DNA from 4 places in the Micromonospora sp. NPDC048947 genome. Region 4 is predicted to be linked to each of the others. Evidence: riboswitches for the same ligand, from Rfam matches in the RefSeq annotation. Region 4 holds a riboswitch; each other region holds the start of a gene.
What was found. Region 4 has a riboswitch for cyclic di-AMP ahead of AB0B98_RS06180 (C39 family peptidase). Riboswitches for the same ligand answer to the same signal wherever they lie in the genome.
Positions count from the first base shown of each region.

Region 1: linked by a shared signal. The riboswitch ahead of AB0B98_RS04755 (NlpC/P60 family protein) and the one ahead of AB0B98_RS06180 (C39 family peptidase) in region 4 are both predicted to bind cyclic di-AMP.
Region 2: linked by a shared signal. The riboswitch ahead of AB0B98_RS10280 (hypothetical protein) and the one ahead of AB0B98_RS06180 (C39 family peptidase) in region 4 are both predicted to bind cyclic di-AMP.
Region 3: linked by a shared signal. The riboswitch ahead of AB0B98_RS24995 (hypothetical protein) and the one ahead of AB0B98_RS06180 (C39 family peptidase) in region 4 are both predicted to bind cyclic di-AMP.

Region 1 covers NZ_JBEZFO010000002.1:299,457-304,415, forward strand. The annotation lists gene AB0B98_RS04745 (NlpC/P60 family protein) at 1-416, shown strand, start outside; gene AB0B98_RS04750 (peptidoglycan recognition family protein) at 472-2,454, opposite strand; cyclic di-AMP (ydaO/yuaA leader) riboswitch at 2,690-2,825, shown strand; gene AB0B98_RS04755 (NlpC/P60 family protein) at 2,839-3,879, shown strand; gene dcd (dCTP deaminase) at 3,939-4,517, opposite strand; gene AB0B98_RS04765 (pyridoxamine 5'-phosphate oxidase family protein) at 4,617-4,959, shown strand, end outside.
Region 2 covers NZ_JBEZFO010000005.1:230,555-235,513, forward strand. The annotation lists gene AB0B98_RS10270 (SRPBCC family protein) at 1-174, shown strand, start outside; gene AB0B98_RS10275 (hypothetical protein) at 359-868, opposite strand; gene AB0B98_RS10280 (hypothetical protein) at 1,012-2,025, opposite strand; cyclic di-AMP (ydaO/yuaA leader) riboswitch at 2,082-2,213, opposite strand; gene AB0B98_RS10285 (cation diffusion facilitator family transporter) at 2,332-3,249, opposite strand; gene AB0B98_RS10290 (AAA family ATPase) at 3,356-4,959, opposite strand, start outside.
Region 3 covers NZ_JBEZFO010000019.1:48,033-52,991, reverse strand. The annotation lists gene AB0B98_RS25005 (MarR family winged helix-turn-helix transcriptional regulator) at 1-68, opposite strand, end outside; gene AB0B98_RS25000 (carbonic anhydrase) at 307-1,032, shown strand; gene AB0B98_RS24995 (hypothetical protein) at 1,089-2,108, opposite strand; cyclic di-AMP (ydaO/yuaA leader) riboswitch at 2,113-2,243, opposite strand; gene AB0B98_RS24990 (YibE/F family protein) at 2,410-3,780, opposite strand; gene AB0B98_RS24985 (heavy metal translocating P-type ATPase) at 4,143-4,959, shown strand, end outside.
Region 4 covers NZ_JBEZFO010000003.1:150,414-155,372, forward strand. The annotation lists gene AB0B98_RS06175 (hypothetical protein) at 73-843, shown strand; cyclic di-AMP (ydaO/yuaA leader) riboswitch at 1,128-1,269, shown strand; gene AB0B98_RS06180 (C39 family peptidase) at 1,503-2,351, shown strand; gene AB0B98_RS06185 (hypothetical protein) at 2,425-3,453, opposite strand; gene AB0B98_RS06190 (alpha/beta hydrolase) at 3,599-4,345, shown strand; gene AB0B98_RS06195 (CDP-glycerol glycerophosphotransferase family protein) at 4,350-4,959, opposite strand, start outside.

The DNA of each region.
Region 1 (4,959 bases), on a different contig from region 4:
TCGAGGCGTCGATGCCCAAGACCACTGTGGTGACCGCGGCCTGCCCGACCATCAACGGGGTGGTCAGCGCGGCGGCCCGCACCGCGATCAAGACCGCCTGCGGCAAGGTCGGCAAGCCGTACGTCTGGGGTGCCACCGGCCCGAACTCGTTCGACTGCTCGGGGCTGACCCAGTACGCCTACAAGGCGGCCGGGATCTACCTCACCCACCACACCGGTGACCAGTGGAACGAGGGCAAGGCCATCTCGCGGGGCGATGCCCGCCCCGGCGACCTGGTCTTCTTCTTCTCCGGCCTGAGTCATGTCGGGCTGTATCTGGGTAACAACCAGATGGTGCACGCGCCACGTGCCGGTAAGCCGGTGCAGGTGTCCAGCATCACCACAATGCCCATCGCCGGGTTCCGCAGACCCGGCTGATCCACCTCGCGCGACACGACGGCCCCCGGTCACCGACCGGGGGCCGTCGTGGTTCTCAGCGGGGCGCGCCCACCGGGGACGGCAACAGCTGCACGTCGGCGAGGTCGACGTACATGATCCGGTGGCCGAACTGGATCTGCGCGTACCGGTTCTTGCCGCGGATCACCGTCCAGTCGCCGGGTGAGGAGCCGTCGAACGTGCTGGCCCGGTAGTACTCGCCGGCCAGCACCGCGCCGACGGCGTACCGCTGCCCGGCGGCCAGGGTGTACTGGAGCGGCGAGATCGCCTGGTAGGGCACCCCTTCCGGGTACGCCGCCTGCTCCGGGTACGCCCGTCCGTAGACCGGAATGGTGGTTCGGCCGGGCTTCGGCGTGGCCACCACGCCGACTGTCCAACTGGCGGTCGGCGCGGACGCCGGGTTGTGGAACCAGGCCCGCTGCCCGAGGTACCAGATCGCCGTCCAGTCACCCTGCCGCCCGGCCAACGCGTACGTCTGCCCGGCGGACGCCCGGGCCCCGTGGTCGGACACGGACATCGTGTTCGGGGTGCCGTCGGGACGGAGCGCGATGTCGTTCACCAGCGGCGCGTCCGCCGACGGTGCGCTGCGCAGCACCACAGCGGAGGAGCCGCGTGGCGCGCAGGGCACGCCCGCTGTGACGCAGTCGGTGAACGCCGGCTGGTTGGTGGCGTAGTCCGGGTCGATCCGGACCAGCCCGGTGGCCGGGGTGCCGGTGTCCAGTCGAGGCGCGTGCAGCAGGTCGAAGTAGTGCGTCCAGTCCCAGTACGGGCCCGGATCCCAGTGCATCCCCCGCACTGTCGAGGGAATGGTGCCGGGCACGTTGTCGTGGCCGATGATGTGCTGGCGGTCCAGCGGAATGCCGTACCGCAACGCCAGGTGCCGGACCAGCTTCGCCGATGTCCGGTACATCGCCTCGGTGTACCAGGTGCCCTGCGCGGCGAAGCCCTCGTGTTCCAACCCGATCGACTTCGCATTGACGTACCAGTTGCCGGCGTGCCAACCGACATCCTTGGTCTTCACGTGTTGGGCGATGTGCCCGTCGACCGAGCGCAGCGAGTAGTGCCAGCTCACGTAGGTCGGATCCTGGACGAGTTGCAGGGTGGTGGCCCAACTCGCCTCGGTGTCGTGGATGACTATGTACTCGATTTTCTGCCGTGCGGGCCGGTCGGAGAGGTCGTGGTTGCCGTAGTCCCCGTCGCCGAACGCCTCGTAGGGCGCCGGGATCCACTCGCACGAGATGCTGCGCGGGCACTCCACCCCGTCCGGGCGGGCCAGGCGGCGCAGGCCCAGCCGGTCCAACCAGGAACGCTCGGGCCGCACCGCGCGGGCCGGCAGGCTGACCCGCTGGCCGTCGTCGGTCACCCGGGACTGGCCCGCGCCGATGGTGGTGAAGACCTCGTCGGCGAAGGCCGCGGCGGCGTCGGCGCTGTCCGCGCCGGAGTAGCGGGCCACCGCGCCGTACCAGGCCGCCGGGTCGGTGTCCGCGCCGACCGGTGCGCCCAGATCCCTCTGGTACGCGCTCAGCAGCGCGGCCCCGCCCCGGATGTTGAGACCCGCGTCGGTGCGCAGCGCCTCGGGGGTGGCGCCGGTCAGCGTGGCGGCGGCGTCGACGGTCTGCAACGCGGCGGTGGACGGCGCGGGTGCCTCGACCGGTCGGGGCGCGGGCACCAGTGCGGGACGGGAGTCGTCGCCGCGCGGGTCCTCGGCGCCGGCGTCGTGGTGGCCGCGCCCGGGGAGGGCGGCCACGTGCCGCGCGTCGGTCAGGTGCATCGGGCCGTAGCCGCCACTGGTGCTCGGTGTGCCGGCGTTGGTGTCCCAACGGGACTCCAGGTATGAGACGCCGAGCAGCACGACGGCCGGCACGCCGTACTCGCTGGCCGCTGCGGCGTACTGCTGCTGGCGGTCGGTGGTGGGCGCGGCTGCGGCCGGGCCGACGGAGAGTGGCACCGTGGTCGCGGCGGCTACCACGGTGGCGGCGAGCAGTGCGCGCCAGCCTGTCGACAGGGTTGGATGGTGCATCGAACCCCCTAGATTCTCGCGGAGTGAGGTCAGGTCACCATCGCGCCGTCCGGGAGGTCACGTCAATACCTTTCCATCCATCGAAGCAGAGGGAAAGAATTCTTCACACACGGTCGGTGACCTCGTCCAATCGGTACGGAGTGTCACTGCCGCACGGGTTGCGGATTGGTAACAGGCGTCTCTACTCTGGTCATTCGTCGGGCCGACAGCAGCTCCGCCCAGCCCGGGCGGTAACGGACCGACACCGCCGAGTCGTTTCCGAGCGAACCGGGGACCCAGGTCCCTCGGGGTGAATCCGCAGCCACTGCGGTAGGGCGCCGACTTCCCGCCCGAACCCGTCAGCTAACCCGGTAGGCGGTCAGGAAGAAGGAGTACGAGACCCCGGTGGCACTCCATGCCCCGCGGCCGTCGTCCGAGCGGTCGGCATCAGCCGGCCCGACGCCGATAGTGCCGCGCCCACGCTGGTCCCGCTTCACCACCGCTCTCGCCGCGCTGGCGGGCATCGCCGTCGTCCTGACCGGCAGTGCCACGGCGGCCCACGCCGACCCGTCCGTCGCCGAGATCGAGCGCCAGATCGACGCCGACTGGAACAAGCTCGAACCGATCATTGAACGGCACAACGCCACCCGCACCGACCTCGCCGCGAAGCGCAAGCAGGCGGACGCCCTGGCCGCCCGGATCACTCCGCTTGAGCGCCAGGTCGACGCCGCGATGGACAAGGTCAGTGCCCTTGCCGTACGCGCCTACAAGGGTGAGAACGTCTCGACCGTCAACGCGGTGCTGGGCAGCCGGTCGCCCAGCGAGGTGGTCGGCCAGCTCGAAATGCTCGACCGCTTCGCGCACAACCAGCAGAAGGACGTACGCCAGGTGGCCGACCTGCGCGACCAGTTGGCCGCGCAGAAGGCGCCGCTGGACGAGATGGTGGCCCAGCTGACCCGCACCGAGGCTCAGCTGGCGGCGAAGAAGAAGCAGATCAACGAAGAGATCGACCGCCTGCAGAAGCTGCGCCTCAAGGTGTACGGCAACGGTGGCGGCGGTCCGCTGCGTCCGGCGCCCTGCCCGGGTAGCTACCCAGGCGGCGCCGCGGGCACCGCTGTCAAGTTCGCCTGCGCGCAGATCGGCAAGCCCTACGTCTGGGGTGCCGAGGGCCCGAACTCGTACGACTGCTCCGGGCTGATGCTGGCCGCCTGGGCGAAGGCCGGCGTGTCGCTGCCGCACAACGCCGCCGCCCAGAGCCGGGTCACCAAGAACGTCAGCAAGGGCGACCTGCGCCCCGGCGACCTGGTCTTCTACTACAGCGACATCCACCACGTCGGCATGTACGTCGGCGGCGGCTGGGTGGTGCACGCCTCGCAAGCCGGCCAACCGATCAAGATGAAGAAGGTCGACGACGGTCCAATCCACAGCTACGGCCGTCCCGGCTGACCCCGGACCACCGAAGGGCCCGTCGCGAACTGTCGCGGCGGGCCCTCGTCGTCGTGGTTCTAGCGGGTTGGCCAGGTGCGCCAGTGCTGCCAGGCGCGGCTGGGTGTCGGCCCCCGCTGGCCCTGGTAGCGCGAGCCGTAGACCACCGAGCCGTACGGGTGCTCGGCCGGCGAGGAGAGTCGGAAGATGCAGAGCTGCCCGATCTTCATGCCCGGCCACAGGGTGATCGGCAGGTTCGCCACGTTGGAGAGTTCCAGCGTCACGTGACCGGAGAAGCCTGGGTCGATGAAACCGGCTGTGGAGTGCGTGAGCAGCCCGAGCCGGCCCAGGGAGCTCTTGCCCTCCAGCCGGCCGGCGAGCTGGTCACCCAGCGAGATGACCTCCAGCGTCGAGGCGAGCACGAACTCCCCCGGGTGCAGCACGAACGGCTCGCCGTCGGGAACCTCGACCGCCGAGGTCAGGTCGTCCTGCTGCATTGCCGGATCGATGTGGGTGTAGAGGTGGTTGTTGAAGACCCGGAACAGCCGGTCGAGTCGGACGTCGATGCTGGAGGGTTGGACCAGGGTGGGCTCGAACGGCTCCAAGCCCAGCGTGCCGGCCTTGATCTCGGAGACCAGGTCGCGGTCGGAGAGCAGCATCGGACCACCATAGCCGCGTTGCCAAAGGTGGCCGGATTCGGTGGCGGTGACCAGCGCGTCGAGGTCGCTGCTCGTACATTTGTTCGATAGAATGCCCACATGGCTTCCTGGTCCGAATTCGCCGCCGACGAGCCCCGACTCGCCGACGGGATCCGCGTTCTCCTCCAGCAATACGGGCCGGGCTTCGGCTATCTGGCCACGGTCCGTGCCGACGGCGGGCCCCGCGTCCATCCGGTCTCCCCGGTCATCACCGCCGAGGGGCTGTTCTGCTTCATCATCGACTCGCCCAAGCGCCGTGACCTCGAACGTGATGGCCGTTACGCGCTGCACTCGTTCCCCGCGGAGGAGAGCGACGACGAGGCGTACGTGGCGGGAAGCGCCCGTCCGGTGACCGATCCGGTCCGGGTGGCGCAGCTGGCGCAGACCGCCCGGGCCGAGCCGC
Region 2 (4,959 bases), on a different contig from region 4:
ACCCGACTACGCGCCGAGCCGGACGGGCTGGTCCGCATCGACGTCGAGATCACCCTGACCGCGCCGACGCCACTGTTCCGGTACGCGTTCCGCCAGGCCCAGGCCGCTCACCTCGCCCTCGCCACCCGGCTGGGCGCCGCCCTCGACCGCACCGGCAACTCCCCGCCCACCTGACCACCCCACCCCCACCCCCACCCCCACCCCGCCCCGCCCCGCCCGCCCCGCCCCGCCCGCTGCGTCGATCTTGCAGTTTCGGTTGTCGATATCAGCGGAATGCCCCATGTGTCGGGACAGTAAGTGCAAGATCGCGGGGAAGGGCGCACCTTGACCTGCTGCCGGCGTGGAGCGGCGGCGGGGCCTAGATCGTGGTTGCGGCGCGATCACGGGTTGTGCGGGCCGGTCGGGCGGCGGGACGTCGACCCCACGGCTTGTAGGTGGACAGCACCGTCGCGATGATCATCAGGCTGGTCGACACCGCTGGCGCGATGACCAGGTCGGCGCGATCCCGTGCCGGCAGGGCGGCGCCGACCGCTCCGGCGTGGCGCAGGTTCGGGGTGAGCAGGAACAGCACCAGCCCGACCATCACGGTGGTGAGCACGAGTTTGACCAGCACCCAACGGTGGCGCAGCAGGCCCCACGGGGTGAGCAGCGAGCTGGCGACTCCGATCAGCCAGACCAGGACGCTCAGCGGCGCGAACAGCACCGTGCCGACCAGGGCCGTGACCGGATAGACCACCGCCGCGTCGGCGCCCCGCTGCACGGCGATGCCGAGGGTGAGCAGCACCAGGTCGGCGCCGAGCCAGCCGAGCGAGGTGACGAGGTGCAGTGTGAGCAGCGCCTTGCGGGTGGTGGGTCGGATCCGAGGCATACCGCGATGCTGCCCGCGAACCGCGGCCGGGTCGTCCGACGAGCGACGACATCAGGGGTACGCCCGGCGACGTAGCCGGGCCCCCGGACGCACGTGATGCCTGTGAGTCATCACGATGACTCACAGGCATCACGACGGCTGGGTCAGTAGACCGACAGGTGGACGTGGTTGGTGTGGTCGGTCGACGGGGTGCCGTGCGCCCCGCTGTACGACTTCCACCCGCTGCTGGGCAGCCAGATCTGCCGGTACCAGATCACGTAGAGCACGGCGAGCCGGTCCGCGTTGCGGATGAAGTACGCGGCCAGGTTGTTGCCGTAGGTCTTGTCGCCGCCGGTGGCGTTCCCGCCGAAGCCGCCCTTCTGCGCCGCGAAGTCGCAGGCCCGGCCCTTCGGGTGTTCACCGGAGCCGCTGGGGCGGTGGCACGAGACGTACCGGGTGAAGCCCGCCGCCTTGGCCTGGTTGAGCGCGTGCAGGGTGCGCGGGGTGATGCAGCCGCTGGCCGGCGTGGGGTCGTTGACGCTGCACGACTCGGAGGGCCAGGAGCCGTCGGAGTTGCGCGGCGCGGCAGTCGCGTTGGCGCTGGAGGTGCCCCGGTTGGAGCCGGCATCGGCGGTGGTCTGCGGTCTGGGTGTGGTGGCCACGGTCAGGGCCCGTTCGGCCTGTTCCTTGCGCTTGGCCATCACCGCTACCTGTTTGCGCTGTTCGTTGATCTCGCCGTCCAGGGCGACCCGGGTGCGGTTGGCCTTGTCCTTGCTGTTCAGCAGGTCGCGCAGCACCCGGTCCTCGTTGGCCGCCACCGCGTCCAGCGCCGCCGCCCGGTCCATGAAGCCTTCCGGGGTGTTGCTGTTGAGCAGCGCCGACATCGCACCGAGCCGGCCGGTGCGGTAGGCCACTTCGGCGATCTCGCCGACCTTGCCGTTGCGCTGCTCGATCTCGACCTCGATGGTCTTCAGCTGGGTGGCGAGCTGCTTCTGCCGTTGCACCGAGGTGTCCAGGGCGCGCTTCGCGTCCAGGTAGCCCTTGCTGGCCGCTTCGAGCTGGGCGCGCAACGCCGGGGTGCCGCCCTCTTCGTCGGAGTCGGGTGCGGCGGCCCGCAGGCCGGTCGGGGGAGCGGCCGAGGCGGTGCCGGCCGGAAGCGCGACGCCGAGGGCGAACATCGCGACGATCAGGGCCGCCAGTCGGGCGGCGGGTGGTCGTGCTGGTGCCACTGCGCATGTCCTTCCGTCAGCCGCCGACCGGGTTAGCTGACGGGTTCGGGACGGAAGATCCCTACCGCTGACGCGGATGCACCCCAGGAACATGGTTCCCCGGTTCGCCCAGCTGGGCGATTAGGCGGCGACCGCCACCGGCGCCGGGAGGGCGCCGCCTGGTGGAGGCCGGGACCGAGCCTACCGGTGCCGGTGGGGCTGCTGCAGCCAATGTGACGGACGGTGCGTGCGTCACCACGGAAAAGTACGACTCCGTCACCATTCGATGGAGCCGCAGGCTCCAGAAGCGGCGCCGGGCTCGATCTGCAACGTCGCGTGCTCGATGCGGAAGTCGTCGTGCAGGGCCGTACGCGCCGCGGTGAGCACCGCGCCGACCTCCGCGCCGGGTGCCATCGTCAGGTGGGCGGAGGCCACCTCCATGCCCGAGGTGAGCGTCCAGACGTGCAGGTCGTGCACCTCGACGACCCCGGGGACGGCGGCGAGCCGGTCGTGCACGGCCGTCACCTGGAGGTGCTCCGGGGCGGCCTGCACCAGGATGCGGATGGCGGCGCGGGCCAGCCGCCAGGTGCGCGGCAGGATGAACACGCCGATGGCGACCGCGACCAGGGGGTCGGCCCACCACCAGTCGGTGACGGTGATGAGCAGGGCCGCGCCGATGACGCCGAGCGAGCCGAGCAGGTCGCCGAGCACCTCCAGGTAGGCGCCCTGGAGGTTGATGCTCTCCCGGGCCCCGGCGCGCAGCAGCGCGAAGGCGGCGATGTTGGCGAGCAGGCCGAGCACTGCCACCGCGAGCATCGGGCCGGCGATGACCTGGTGCGGGTCACCGAAACGGCGGATCGCCTCGATCACCACGTAGATCGCGACGCCGGAGAGCAGGACGGCGTTGGCCAGCGCGGCGAGCACCTCGAGCCGGTAGAGCCCGAAGGTGCGCTGCGGGTCGCCGGTGGCCCGCCGGGTCGCCGTGATGGCGGCGAGCGCCATCCCGATGCCGAGCACGTCGGTGAACATGTGCCCGGCGTCGGAGAGCAGGGCGAGCGAGCCGGTGTGCAGGGCGACCACCGCCTCGACCACCATCAGGGTGGCGAGCAGGCCGAATGCCGCCCAGAGTCGACCTCGGTGCTGGTGTGCGGCATTGGCGACGGACCCATGGTGGTGGTCATGACCTGCGCCCACGAGAACCACCTTCCGCCGCCGGCCGGGACCCGGTCAAATGTATGCTCACATCGCTATGTGTGCAAGTGTATGGCCACCACCTTCCGTTGGCGGCAGTCCGCACACGTCAGCCGGTCGGGTCGATGGTGGTGAGCCGCTGGGTGGCCCGGGAGAGCGCCACGTACAGGGTGCGTACCCCGGCCCCCGGATCCGCCCGGATCTCGCTCGGGGCGACAAGCACGACTCCGTCGTACTCCATGCCCTTGGCCTCCAGGCTGGTCACCACCTGCAACCTCGGCGCGCCGAGCGCGCCCAACCACCCGGCTACCTCGTCCCGGCGGGGGACCGGCGTGATCACGCCGACCGTGCCCTCCACCTCGGCCAGCAGGCCGGCGGCGGCCTCCACTGTCGCGGTCTCCAACCCCGTCGCGGGCACCACCAGCTCCACCGGCTCGACCCCGGTGGAGCGGACGGCGGTCGGCAGCGGCAGGTCCGGGTAGAGCCGACGGATCTCCGCCGCCGCCACCGCGAAGATCTCCGACGAGTTGCGGTAGTTGGTGGTGAGCGTGAAGTCGTGCCGCTTGCGCCGGCCCAGCGCCTGGTCGCGGGCTCGGGTCAGCTCCTCCGGATCGCCGGTCCACGCGGTCTGGGCGGGGTCGCCCACCACTGTCCAGGAGGCCAGTCGGCCGCGCCGACCGATCATCCGCCACTGCATCGGCGAGACGTCCTGCGCCTCGTCCACCACCACGTGCGCGTACTCCCGGTAGTCCTCCGGGCGCTCCCGGGCCGCCGCGCGGGCGGCCCGCTGCCGTTCACCGAGGGTGCTCAGCTCACGGACGCCGCCGGCGAGCTGGAACGGATCGCGTCGCGCGCGGGCCGGCTGCGCGGGCTTACCGAGCAGCGCGTCCAACTCGTCCAGCAACGCCACGTCGGCGATTGTCAGCCCGGCCGAGTCCAGGTTCCGGTACGCGGCATTGAGCAGCCGGATCTCCGCCGAGGAGAGGATCCCCCCGGCGTACCGGCGCAGCCGGTCCGGCTGCGCCAGCCAGCCGAGCACGTGCCGGGGGTGCAGCCGGGGCCACCACGCCTTGAGGAACTCCCGGAACTCCGACCGCTCGGCGATCTCCGCCTCGAAGGCCGGTTGCTCCGGCAGTCGACCGCTGCTCAGCTCACGGGCCTGCGTCCAGAGCGCGGCGAACACCCCGTCGAAACCGGCTCGGCGCACCTCGTTGCGTCGTGCGCCGCGTTGCAGCGCGCGGTCCCGGATCCGGTCCAGCGCGGTCCGGTCCAACCGCAGCAGTGTGCCCCGGTAGAGCAACCGCAGCTCACCCGGGCCGCCCGGCACCGCGTCGCGGGCCGCCTGTTCCAGGACCCGGCGCATCCGCAGCGAGCCCTTCACCGCCGCCACCTCGGGCGGGTCGGGTCGGGTGGCGGTCATCCCCGGGAAGAGGGTGCCCAGCGAGTGCAGGGTCGCGGTGTCCTCACCGAGCGACGGCAGCACGGAGCCGATGTACTCGACGAAGACCGACGACGGGCCGACCACCAGGATGCCGCCGCCGGCGTAGCGGCTGCGGTCGGAGTACAGCAGGAACGCGGCCCGGTGCAGGGCGACAGCGGTCTTGCCGGTGCCGGGGCCGCCCGCGACGATGGTCACCCCGGAGCCGGGCGAGCGGATCGCCTCGTCCTGCTCCCGCTGGATGGTCGCCACGATGTCGCGCATGCCCCGGCCGG
Region 3 (4,959 bases), on a different contig from region 4:
GCCAGCAGGACGTGCCCGTGATTGGTGAGGAACGTCCAGTTCCGCCCGCCGCCGGTTTCGTCCGTCACCGTGCTCGCCATCGTGTGACCGCCTTTCCGGATGTCCGTCTGCCCTCGCGAGAGTCTGGTCCGCCCCGCCCCGGGAAGGTTGCCCAGGGGGTGGCCGAAGTCAACGTATGAAATCTAAATCACGCATACCTTGACGCATCTTACGGTGCGTGTGACGGTGGAGCACGAGCCAGCGCCCGCCGCCCGGCCGGCGGAGAGCCGGTTTGACCAGGTCAGATGCGTCGAGACGAGGTGCGGGATGAGTCATACCGGGAGCTCCGGCGGTCAGCCGGGTCCGCAGCGGACCACCGACCGGGCCGCCGCGCTCAGCGAGCCGACCCGGGCGTACGCCGAGCTGGTCGCCGGCAACCGGCGCTTCGTCGATGGCGCCCCACGCCACCCCAACCAGGATGCCGGGCACCGGGCCGCCGTGGCCGACGGGCAACACCCGTTCGCGGTGATCGTCGGCTGCTCCGACTCGCGGCTGGCTGCCGAGATCATCTTCGACCGGGGTTTGGGCGACCTGTTCGTGGTTCGCACCGCCGGGCACACCGCCGGTCCCGAGGTGCTCGGCAGCGTCGAGTACGCGGTGACAGTCCTCGGCACCCCGCTGGTGGTGGTGCTCGGCCACGACTCCTGCGGTGCGGTGCAGGCCGCCCGGGAGTCCGCCTCGACCGGCGCCGCGCCGAGTGGCCATCTGGGCGCGGTGGTCGACGCCGTTCTGCCCAGCCTGCGCCGAGCCGCGGCCGAGGGCGTGGACGACATCGACGGCATCGTCGACATCCACATCGCACAGACCGTCGAGACGTTGCTCGGGCAGTCGCCCGTGCTGGCCGACGCGGTGGCGCAGGGGCGGTGCGCGGTGGTGGGTGTGTCCTACCGGCTGGCCGCCGGCGCGGTGCGCCCGGTGGCCGCCGTGCCGGCCGGCCTGGCGGCGTTGGAGACCGCGGCCTCGACCGACCCGGCCGCGCCTGCCACCGTCTGACGCGTCGAGGGCCGCTCCGCATCACGCGGAACGGCCCTCGACGGGGATCGTGCGGGTCAGAGCAGTGACATGTGCACGTGGTCGGTGTGGTTCGACGGCCCGCTGTACGAACTCCAGCCGGTGGCCGGGAACCAGATCTGCCGGTTCCAGATCACGTAGTAGATGCCGAGCCGGTCGGCGTTACGGATGAGGAACGCGGCAACGTTGTTGCCGTACGTCCGGGTGTCGTTGTTGTGCCACGGGGAGAATCCGCTCTTCTGCAGCGACCAGTCGCAGGCGCGCCCCTTGGGGTGCTCCCACGGCCCGCCGGGGCGGTAGCAGCCGACGAACCGGTTGAAGCCGGCCGCCTTGACCTCCTTGTACGCGTGCAGCGTGCGCGGCGTGATGCAGCCGGACGTGGTGGGGTCATTCTCGCTGCACGACTGGGGCTTCCAGTCACCGTCGGCGGTGCGACCCGGGCCGATCTTCGCGACCTTGGAGGTGGCGTCCACCAGGCCTCCGGTGAAGCCCTTGCCGCCGACGAGGGAGAGCGCCTTGTCGGCCTCGCTCTTGCGCTTCGCCATCAGGGCGGTCTGCTTCTGCTGCTCGCGGACCTCGGTGTCGAGGGCCAGCTTCGCCTGCTCGGCGCGGGCCTTCACCTCGTTGACCTCGGAGAGCTTCTTCTCGTTGACCATGTTCATCTCGTCGAGCATCCCGGCGCGTTGGACGAACGAGTCGGGAGCCTCGCTCTCCAGCAGCATCGCGACCGCGCCGATCCGGCCGGTCCGGTACGCCTGGGCGGCGATCTGCCCGACCTGCGGGGCCAAGGCGTCCAGGTCGGCCTTGGCGCGGTTGACCTCCGCCGCCAACTCGCCCTGCCGCTTCTTGGATTTGTCCAGCTTGGACTTTGCGGCGGAGTAGTCGCGGTTGGCCTGCTCGATGACGTCGTTGAGCAGCTTGGGCTCGCCGTCCTCCTCGTGCCCGGACGGTGTGGGGTTCGTCGGGGCGGCGTGCGCCGGGAGCGGCCCGGCGAGCACTGTCAGTGCGGCGATCACGGCCACCACGGGTGTCAACCAGCGGCGTAGGGGTGCCGTCACAATGTTCCCTTCCGTCGACCGCCGACCGGGTTAGCTGACGGGTTCGGGGCGGAAGTGGCCCCTACCGCTGACGCGGATTCACCCCAGGCACCTGGGTCCCCGGCTCGCCGGTTGGCGATTGGGCGGTGGCACCGCAGGCGCCGCTTCGCGCCTTCATCGGTAACCGGCAGCGAGGTTACCCGAGAGTCGACCGCCTGAGCTACGCCTGGATGCCGACCAAAAGCGTCATTTCGCCATAGCGTTGAGTGACCAGTGACGTGGTTCTCAGGGTGGATGCCCGATCTGGTCACGCTGAGGAGTGTCACCATGTCGTATCCGTGCTCCTGTTCGGCTCCGGCCACCGGTCGGTGGCCTCGGATGGGGGTGCGGTCCGCGTCCGGTCCGGCTCGTCGGAGCCGGCCGTTCGCGGTGAGCTGAGTGCGGCCAGTGCCTCGCTGCGGTCCGGCTGGGGCCGGGGCGCGGGAGCGTCGGTGGACGCCGCGGCAGCGCTGCGCCCGGCGGCGGTCACCACAGCGGCCAGCCCCGTGGTCAGCGGCACGGCGGCGATCAGACCGAGGGTGGCGACAGCGCTGCGGACGATCTCCTGCGCGAGGAACTCACTGGTGAGGATCTGCCCGATCGGCCGCGCGTCGGCGGTGAGCAGGAGCAGCAGGGGCAGTGACGCGCCCGCGTACGCCAGCACGATGGTGTTGACAGTGGAGGCGATGTGCGCGCGGCCGACCCGGGTGGCGGCACGGTACAGCTGCAACCGGGTCAGCCCGGGGTTGGCGTTCGCCAGCTCGGTGACGGTGGCCGCCTGGGTGACAGTCACGTCGTCGAGCACCCCGAGCGAGCCGATGATGATTCCGGCGAGCAGCAGACCGTGCAGGTCCACGTCGCCCTGGAACATCGACAGGGTGGTGGCGTCTTCGCTGCCGAACCCGGTGAGGTGGGTCGCGGCGGTGGCGATGGTGGCGAGCACGCCGGTCAGCACCAGGCTGCCCAGGGTGCCGAGCACCGCGACCGAGGTCTGTGCGGTGACCCCGTGGGTCAGATAGAGCACCACGAACATGATCAGGGCCGCGCCGACCACCGCCACCAGCAGTGGCGACCTGCCCGCGCTGATGCCCGGCAGCACGAAGGTGAGCAGGATGGCGAAGCTGGCGGCCAGCCCGGCGAGCGCCGCCAGACCTCGCCACCGCCCGAACGCGACGATCGCGGCAGCGAAGACCACCGCCAGCCACACCATCGGGGTGCCGCGTTGGTGCTCGGCGATGTTCCAGTTGCTGGTGGTGGGATCAACCGGATCGGCCAGCTCGACCAGGACGACCTCGTCGCCGACCTCGACCCGGGGTGCGCCGGGCCCGTCGGGCACCGGAGTTCGTACCTGCTGGCCGGCGTTCGGTCCGTCGTCGACCCGGACGTCGACAGTGCCGCACCGCCCGTCGCCAACCCTCGGTGTGCCCTCCGGAACCGACGGCACCTGCGGGCACGGCTCGCTCACCACCCGGGTGACGGTGCCGGGGTGGCGCGGCACGTCCGCACCACCATCGGTCTGCGGTGACCCGCCGCGCGGCCAGAGCAGCACCGCGGCCAGCACTGTGGCGACGAAGAGGGGTACCACAGTCACGACGAGGATCCGTCGCACCCGTGGTGGGGCGGACGGAGCGGGGTGAGTGTGGTCGGCGGCCAAGGCGAGTCTCCCAACGATCCGGTGCGGGATACGGGTCAGCGGGCCGGGCGGTTCACAGTTGCTGTGGAAACGCGGCGGACGGCGGGGCTGATCGCTGCCTGACGACCGCCTGATCACGGACGGTCAGTGCTCGGCCCGGTCGGCCGGGGGCGACGCCATGACGTGGCGGCGCCGGTGCCCGACTGTGCAGCGGCATTCGGAGGGCCATCGTGGGAGATGCTAGCCAGCCCTCGCGGGGGTCGCAGGTCGTGGCGGAGTGTCGGGTGGCCGAACCGCTCGCGCGGCGGTCTCCGGGGCGGCATGTTGGAGCCATGCCCGCTCCGACACCGCCCGATCCTGACCGACCGCGACGCGCCGGACCCATGCCCGACGACAAGCACTCTGGGCACGACCAGCACGACCAGCACGACCAGCACGGCAAGCACGACAAGCACGCCGGGCACGATCCGGCGATGTTCCGCCGCCGGTTCTGGGTCTGCCTGGTGTTGACCGTCCCGGTGGTGCTGACGAGTCATCTCGTGTCGGGTCAGCTGGGCCTGGCCGGGGACGACAGCGTCCCCGGCCAGGACTGGGTGGGGCCGGTGCTCGGCTCGGTGGTGTTCTGGTGGGGCGGCTGGCCGTTCCTGGTCGGTGCGGTTCGGGAGGTCCGGGACCGGGCGCCCGGGATGATGTTGCTGGTCGCGATGGCGATCACCGTCGCGTACGCCGCGTCCCTGGCGACCAGCGTCGGCGCCTTCGACCTGGACTTCTGGTGGGAGTTGGCCGCGCTGGTCACCATCATGCTGCTCGGGCACTGGCAGGAGATGAAGGCCATCGGGCAGGCCCGGGGAGCGCTGACGGCGCTGGCCGCGCTGTTGCCGGACGAGGCCGAACGGGTGGCGGCGGACGGGCGGGTCGAGGCGGTGCCGGTGACCGGTCTGCGGATCGGCGACGTGGTGCTGGTCCGACCGGGGGGTCGGGTGCCGGCGGATGGCCAGGTCGTCAAGGGCGCCGCAGAGCTGGACGAGTCGATGATCACCGGGGAGTCGCGGCCGGTCGCCAGGTCGACGGGCGACCGGGTGGTGGCCGGCACCGTCGCCACCGACTCGGCGGTCCGGGTGCGCGTCGAGGCGTTGGGTGAGCAGACCGCCCTCGCCGGCATCCAGCGCATGGTCGCGCAGGCCCAGGCTTCCGGTGGAC
Region 4 (4,959 bases):
GACCCGTGGCCACAGTGGCCCGCAGGTCGGCGTGGCTCCCCATCGCACTGCTCTCTCCCCGAGGTGCCGACCATGGAGACCGTCGTCTTCTACCAGTTCGTGACCGAGATGCCGCGGGCCGCCGCCATCTGGTCGACGCTGTTCCTGCTGACCCTGGGCCTGCTCACCGTGCTGGCCGCCCGCCCCGAACGGAACCGGCCCACTGACGACCCGCTCCCGGCCGGGCCCACTGCTCGGGAGTTGGCCGCCGCCGAGGCTGTCGACAGGCGCCGCTACGCCGAGGAGGTGGCCGTCGCCGCGGCCGGCGCGGCCACCACAGCCAGGAGGCGACGCGCCGCCTGGCTGACCGCTCAGGAGCAGCTGGAGCGGGCCTGGATCGGGTACGACGAGGCGGACACCGCCGCGCGTCGCTTCGCTGGCGCCGGTGCGCTGCCCACCCCGCAGACCCCGCACACCCCCGCCGAGTACGCCGCCCGGGAACGCTATCTGCACCGGGCGGCGATGGCGGCGTACTGGCGGGGCGACCTGACCATGGCGCAGCTCGGCGACGTGTTCGGGCACCGGCGCTGCTGGGATCCCCGGCGACACCCGGTCGAGCAGGAGGTGCTGATCAGCCGGGTGGTCAGGGATGCGCGGCTGGCCGACTACCAGGTGGCCGCCGACAGTGAGCGGGCCGCCTGGCGCGACGCCGAGTTGGCCGCGGAGTCGGCTCGTGCCCTCGCCGAGGAGGCGTACGCGGCGGCGGCCCGGCTCCGCCCGACAGTGGTCCCCGCGCGCCGCACCGTGGCCGGGGCGCTGCGTCCCGCCGTCGTGGCGCTGTGGCGCCCGGCCCGGGTGGGTTGAGCCCAATCCGTGATGTGAGGCCGGTCACCCAATCGTGAATTAGGACGTCCGACGCGATCGGCGGGATTGTTCCCGCGATTCTGGTCGCATTCTCTGCGGCCTGTCCGGTTGTCGCCCATAGGCGTCGCCGTAACCGGTTGTCCCATCGAGTCACATCATCGGCAATACGCGGAGAAATTGTCTCACCGATTGGGGTTTACGCAGGTGAACCTGGCTTGGCAGGGCGCGGAGCCGCCAGTACTGTCGTCCTGTCCGATGCGGTAACCGATCGCAAGAGGCGACGCCGCATCGACCCGCTTAATCGTGATCAACGAACCGGGGACCCACCAGTAAGTCCGGGGTGAATCCGCGAGCCACGGCCCGCGGTAGGGCGATCTTCCCGCCCGAATCCGTCAGCTAACCCGGTAGGCGGTGTCGGAAGGAGTCAACTCCTCGTGCAGCACCTTTCCACCCCTCGGTTGTTCCCTTGCCTCCACGGCGCGGCGATGCACCCGCTCATTCGTCCAGTGACGGTGAGCTGACCCCCCGGGTCATCGCCTTCCCCGCCCGGCCGCGCCGGGCGTTCCCCTGAGCGGTTCACCATCCGCGGACCACGGTCCGCGCGCTGGCGCCTGCCCGGATACCGGTCCGGCCCCGGTGTGCCGCTCTCCCCCCGATCCGTGGAGGACCCCGTGAAGCACACCCTGAAGCGTCAGCTCCGCCGCCTCGCCACCGAGCGCCCGTACCAGATCGTGGCCGCCTCGGCCGCGGCCCTCGCGATCGCCACCACCACCGGCGCCCTGCTCACCACTGCCGACGACGCCCCGGCCGGCCAGCGCACCGCGACCACTGTCGCCGAGATGCGCAGCGACGTCGCCGCCTCCCGCGGCGAGGCTCGGGACGCGTCCCCCTCGGCCAGCGCCGCCCCGACCACTGCCGCCCCGGCCACCAGCGCCGCGTCCCCCGCCGCCAAGGCCAGCAGCAACCCGGACCTGACCCGTAAGCCGACGCCGCCGAAGCCGCCCGCGACGAAGGTGCTCGACTACGACTACGAGGCGCAGAACACCTACTACAACTGCGGTCCGGCGGCCACCCGCAACGCGCTCAGCGCCGCCGGCATCGACCGCACCCAGGAGCAGCTCGGCGCCAAGCTGGGCACCACCGAGATGGGCACCAACTCGGCCGAGGACACCACCCGGGTGCTCAACGCCGAGGTGAAGGGCTCCCCGTACCGGACCCGGATGTTCCCCGGCGCGCCCAGCCCGGCCCAGATGGACCGCCTCCAGGCCGACGTGGTGAAGGCCATCACCGACGGCCGCGGCGTGGTGGCCAACGTCGTTGGGGACGCCACCGACACCGACGGCGGCTGGCACTCCTACGGCGGCGGGCACTACATCGCCGTCGTGGGCTACAAGGACAACGGTCGCACCGTGCGGATCGCCGACTCGGCGAACCCGGCCGACCCGTCGTACTGGATCACCACGATCGACCTGGCCAACTGGATCACCAGCCGGGGCTACTCCGCCTGACCCGGGCACGCTGACCGCCGCGGGCGCCGTCCCCCACAAGGGGCCGGCGCCCGCGGCGTCTTCGGCTGTGCGGTCAGTAGGTGATGAAGCCGTACAACGCCTTGTGGTTCGACTTCGTCCCGACCACAGTGTGGTCGACGGCGGACGACTGCACACCGCCCCTGACGAACAAGTAGTCGATCTTGCTGGAACCGTTGGTGGCCGCCGATCCGTACCCGGTCATGCCGTAGCCGCTGAGCGTGCCGGGGGCGATGCCGGTGCGGTTCGCGTCGATGCCCACCACGCGGATCGTCGACGCGTTCAACAGCGTGGTCGCGTCCGCACCGAGGTGGATGCCGCTGTTGGCGATGCCCCGGTCGCCGTCGCCGGCGCAGGCGTTCTGCCGATTCTCCTGCGGCAGGTGCATCGTCGCGGCGAACACGCTGGTGCCGGTCGCCTTGATGGTGAAGCGCGCCGCGATCGCGCTGGTCCGCTTCCACTTGTAATAGTCGGTGCTGTCCGGGTCGCTGTTCGGCGGCTTGTACAGCGTGCACCCGGCGCCGTTCGCGTACGCCGTGCCCGGCCTGAGCCAGCCTGCGCTCCAGTACTTCGAGATGTCGCCACTGGCGAGGTTGAGCGTGCGCTTGTTCCAGATGATGGCGTTGGTCTGCTTCTTCTTCAGGTCGCCGAGCGACTGCGAGCTGCACTTGTGCGTGCTGCCCCACGGCTCCGGGTCACTCCACGCCACGATCGCCCCGTAGCTGCCCGCCGGGTAGCCGAACTTCGCCGACAGCTGGTCGGCGTACGCCTCGGCCTGGCCGGTGCCGCGCACCTGCTGCACGATCAGGATGTCGGGTGCCACCACGCCGCTGGTGCCCGTGCGACCGGCGTCGTCGACCAGGATCGAGGTCAGGTGGTCAGGTCCGGAGATCCGGGTGCAGCTCCCGTCGGAGTTGTTCACCACCAGGTTCTCGATGTTGTTGTTGTAGACCCGCAGCACCCGGTCGGCCGCCGCGGGCGCTGCGCCGTTTGGTGCGGCCACGTCCGATGGCGTCGCGGACGCCCGGTGCGGTACGCCGAGCGTGACGGCTGCCAGTGCCGCGACCAGCGCCAACCTGTACATCCTGTACACAGTGGCTCCCCTCCGGACGGAATCGACAGGTGACTCTCTCCGTCCGGCCCGGAACTTTACAATGGATCAACCTTTGGTGGGTGCGGTGTGGATGACGGCTCTCGTACCAGGTCGTGAACCGTGGGAGACTGCGGCCGTGGTGGATGAATCGGGTGGTCACGCCGGTCGCGGGCGGGTCCTGCTGCTCCTGCACGGGATGGGCACGACCGGGGACGTCTGGTTGCCGTGGGCGCCGCTGCTGGAGCAGCGCTGGGCGGGGCGGTGGCTGGCACCGGACCTCGCCGGCCATGGCTGGGCGGCACCGCTTCAGTCGTACACCTTCGCGGGATTCGCCGACCAGGTAGCGCGCGGCCTGGCACCCGGCGACCGGCTCGTCGTGCTCGGGCACTCGCTGGGCGGGGTGGTCGGCCTCGCGCTGGCCGCCCGCGCCGCCGGTACGCCCGTGGACGCCGTGGTCGGGCTGGGCATCAAGGCCGTCTGGTCACCCGACGAGCTGACCCGCGCCGCCGACCTCGCCGTCCGGCCGGTGAGCTGGTTCGCCACCCGGGCCGAGGCGGCTCGCCGCTACCTGCGGGTCTCCGGGCTGGCCGGCCTGGTCCCGCCGGACCACCCGGTGGTGGACGCCGGGCTGCGTCAGGTCGACGGCCGGTGGCGCCTCGCCATGGACCCGACCGCCTTCGCCGTCGGTGAGCCCGACCTCGCCGGGCTGCTGGCGGCGACCGACGTGCCGGTGGTGCTGGCGCGCGGGGAGAACGATCCGATGGTCACCGACGAACAGCTCAAGGAGTACGGCGTACCGGTAGCCACGCTGCCCGGTCTCGGGCACAACGCGCACGTGGAGGACCCGGCGGCGGTGCTGGCGCTGCTCGACCCGTACCGCTGAGCGGCTACGCCGGTGTGGACGCGGCCAGTGTCTCAGCCGGTGCCAGCTCCCGGCGGGCGGCGGTCAGGAACGCCTCGGCGTACGCCTCGGCCGGGAAGTCGCCCAGGTAGCGGCGGCGGGTGGCCCAGCGGGCCTCGGCCAGCGGGTCGGTGTCCAGCAGCGCGGTCAGCACCTCGTCCACGTTGGACATGTCCCGACGCAACACGTAACCCGACCCGGCCAGCGGGAACCGCTCCACGAACCGGTCGCCCTCGTCGCCCATGTCGGTGACCGCGTACGGCTTGCCGGAGTAGAGGAAGTCCGAGATCACGCCGGACACGTCGGAGACCAGCGCGTCGGCGGAGTTGACGCACTCGGTCAGGCTCAGCTTCCGAGCCGACGCGCCGACCACGTGCTGGCGGCCGGTGCGGGCCCGGTCGGCGACGAGCAGCTCGGTCAGGCGGCCCAGTTGGCGGGCCGACGCCGGGTTCTGCGCGGTGTACGGGTGGGCTCGCAGGATCACCGTCGCGCCGCGCTCCAACAGTCGGCGCAGCAGGCTTTCGGCCACCGGCAGCGAGCAGTAGTCGGCGTCGGCGTTGTGCCCGGTCCAGGTTGGCGTGTAGAGCACGGTCGGG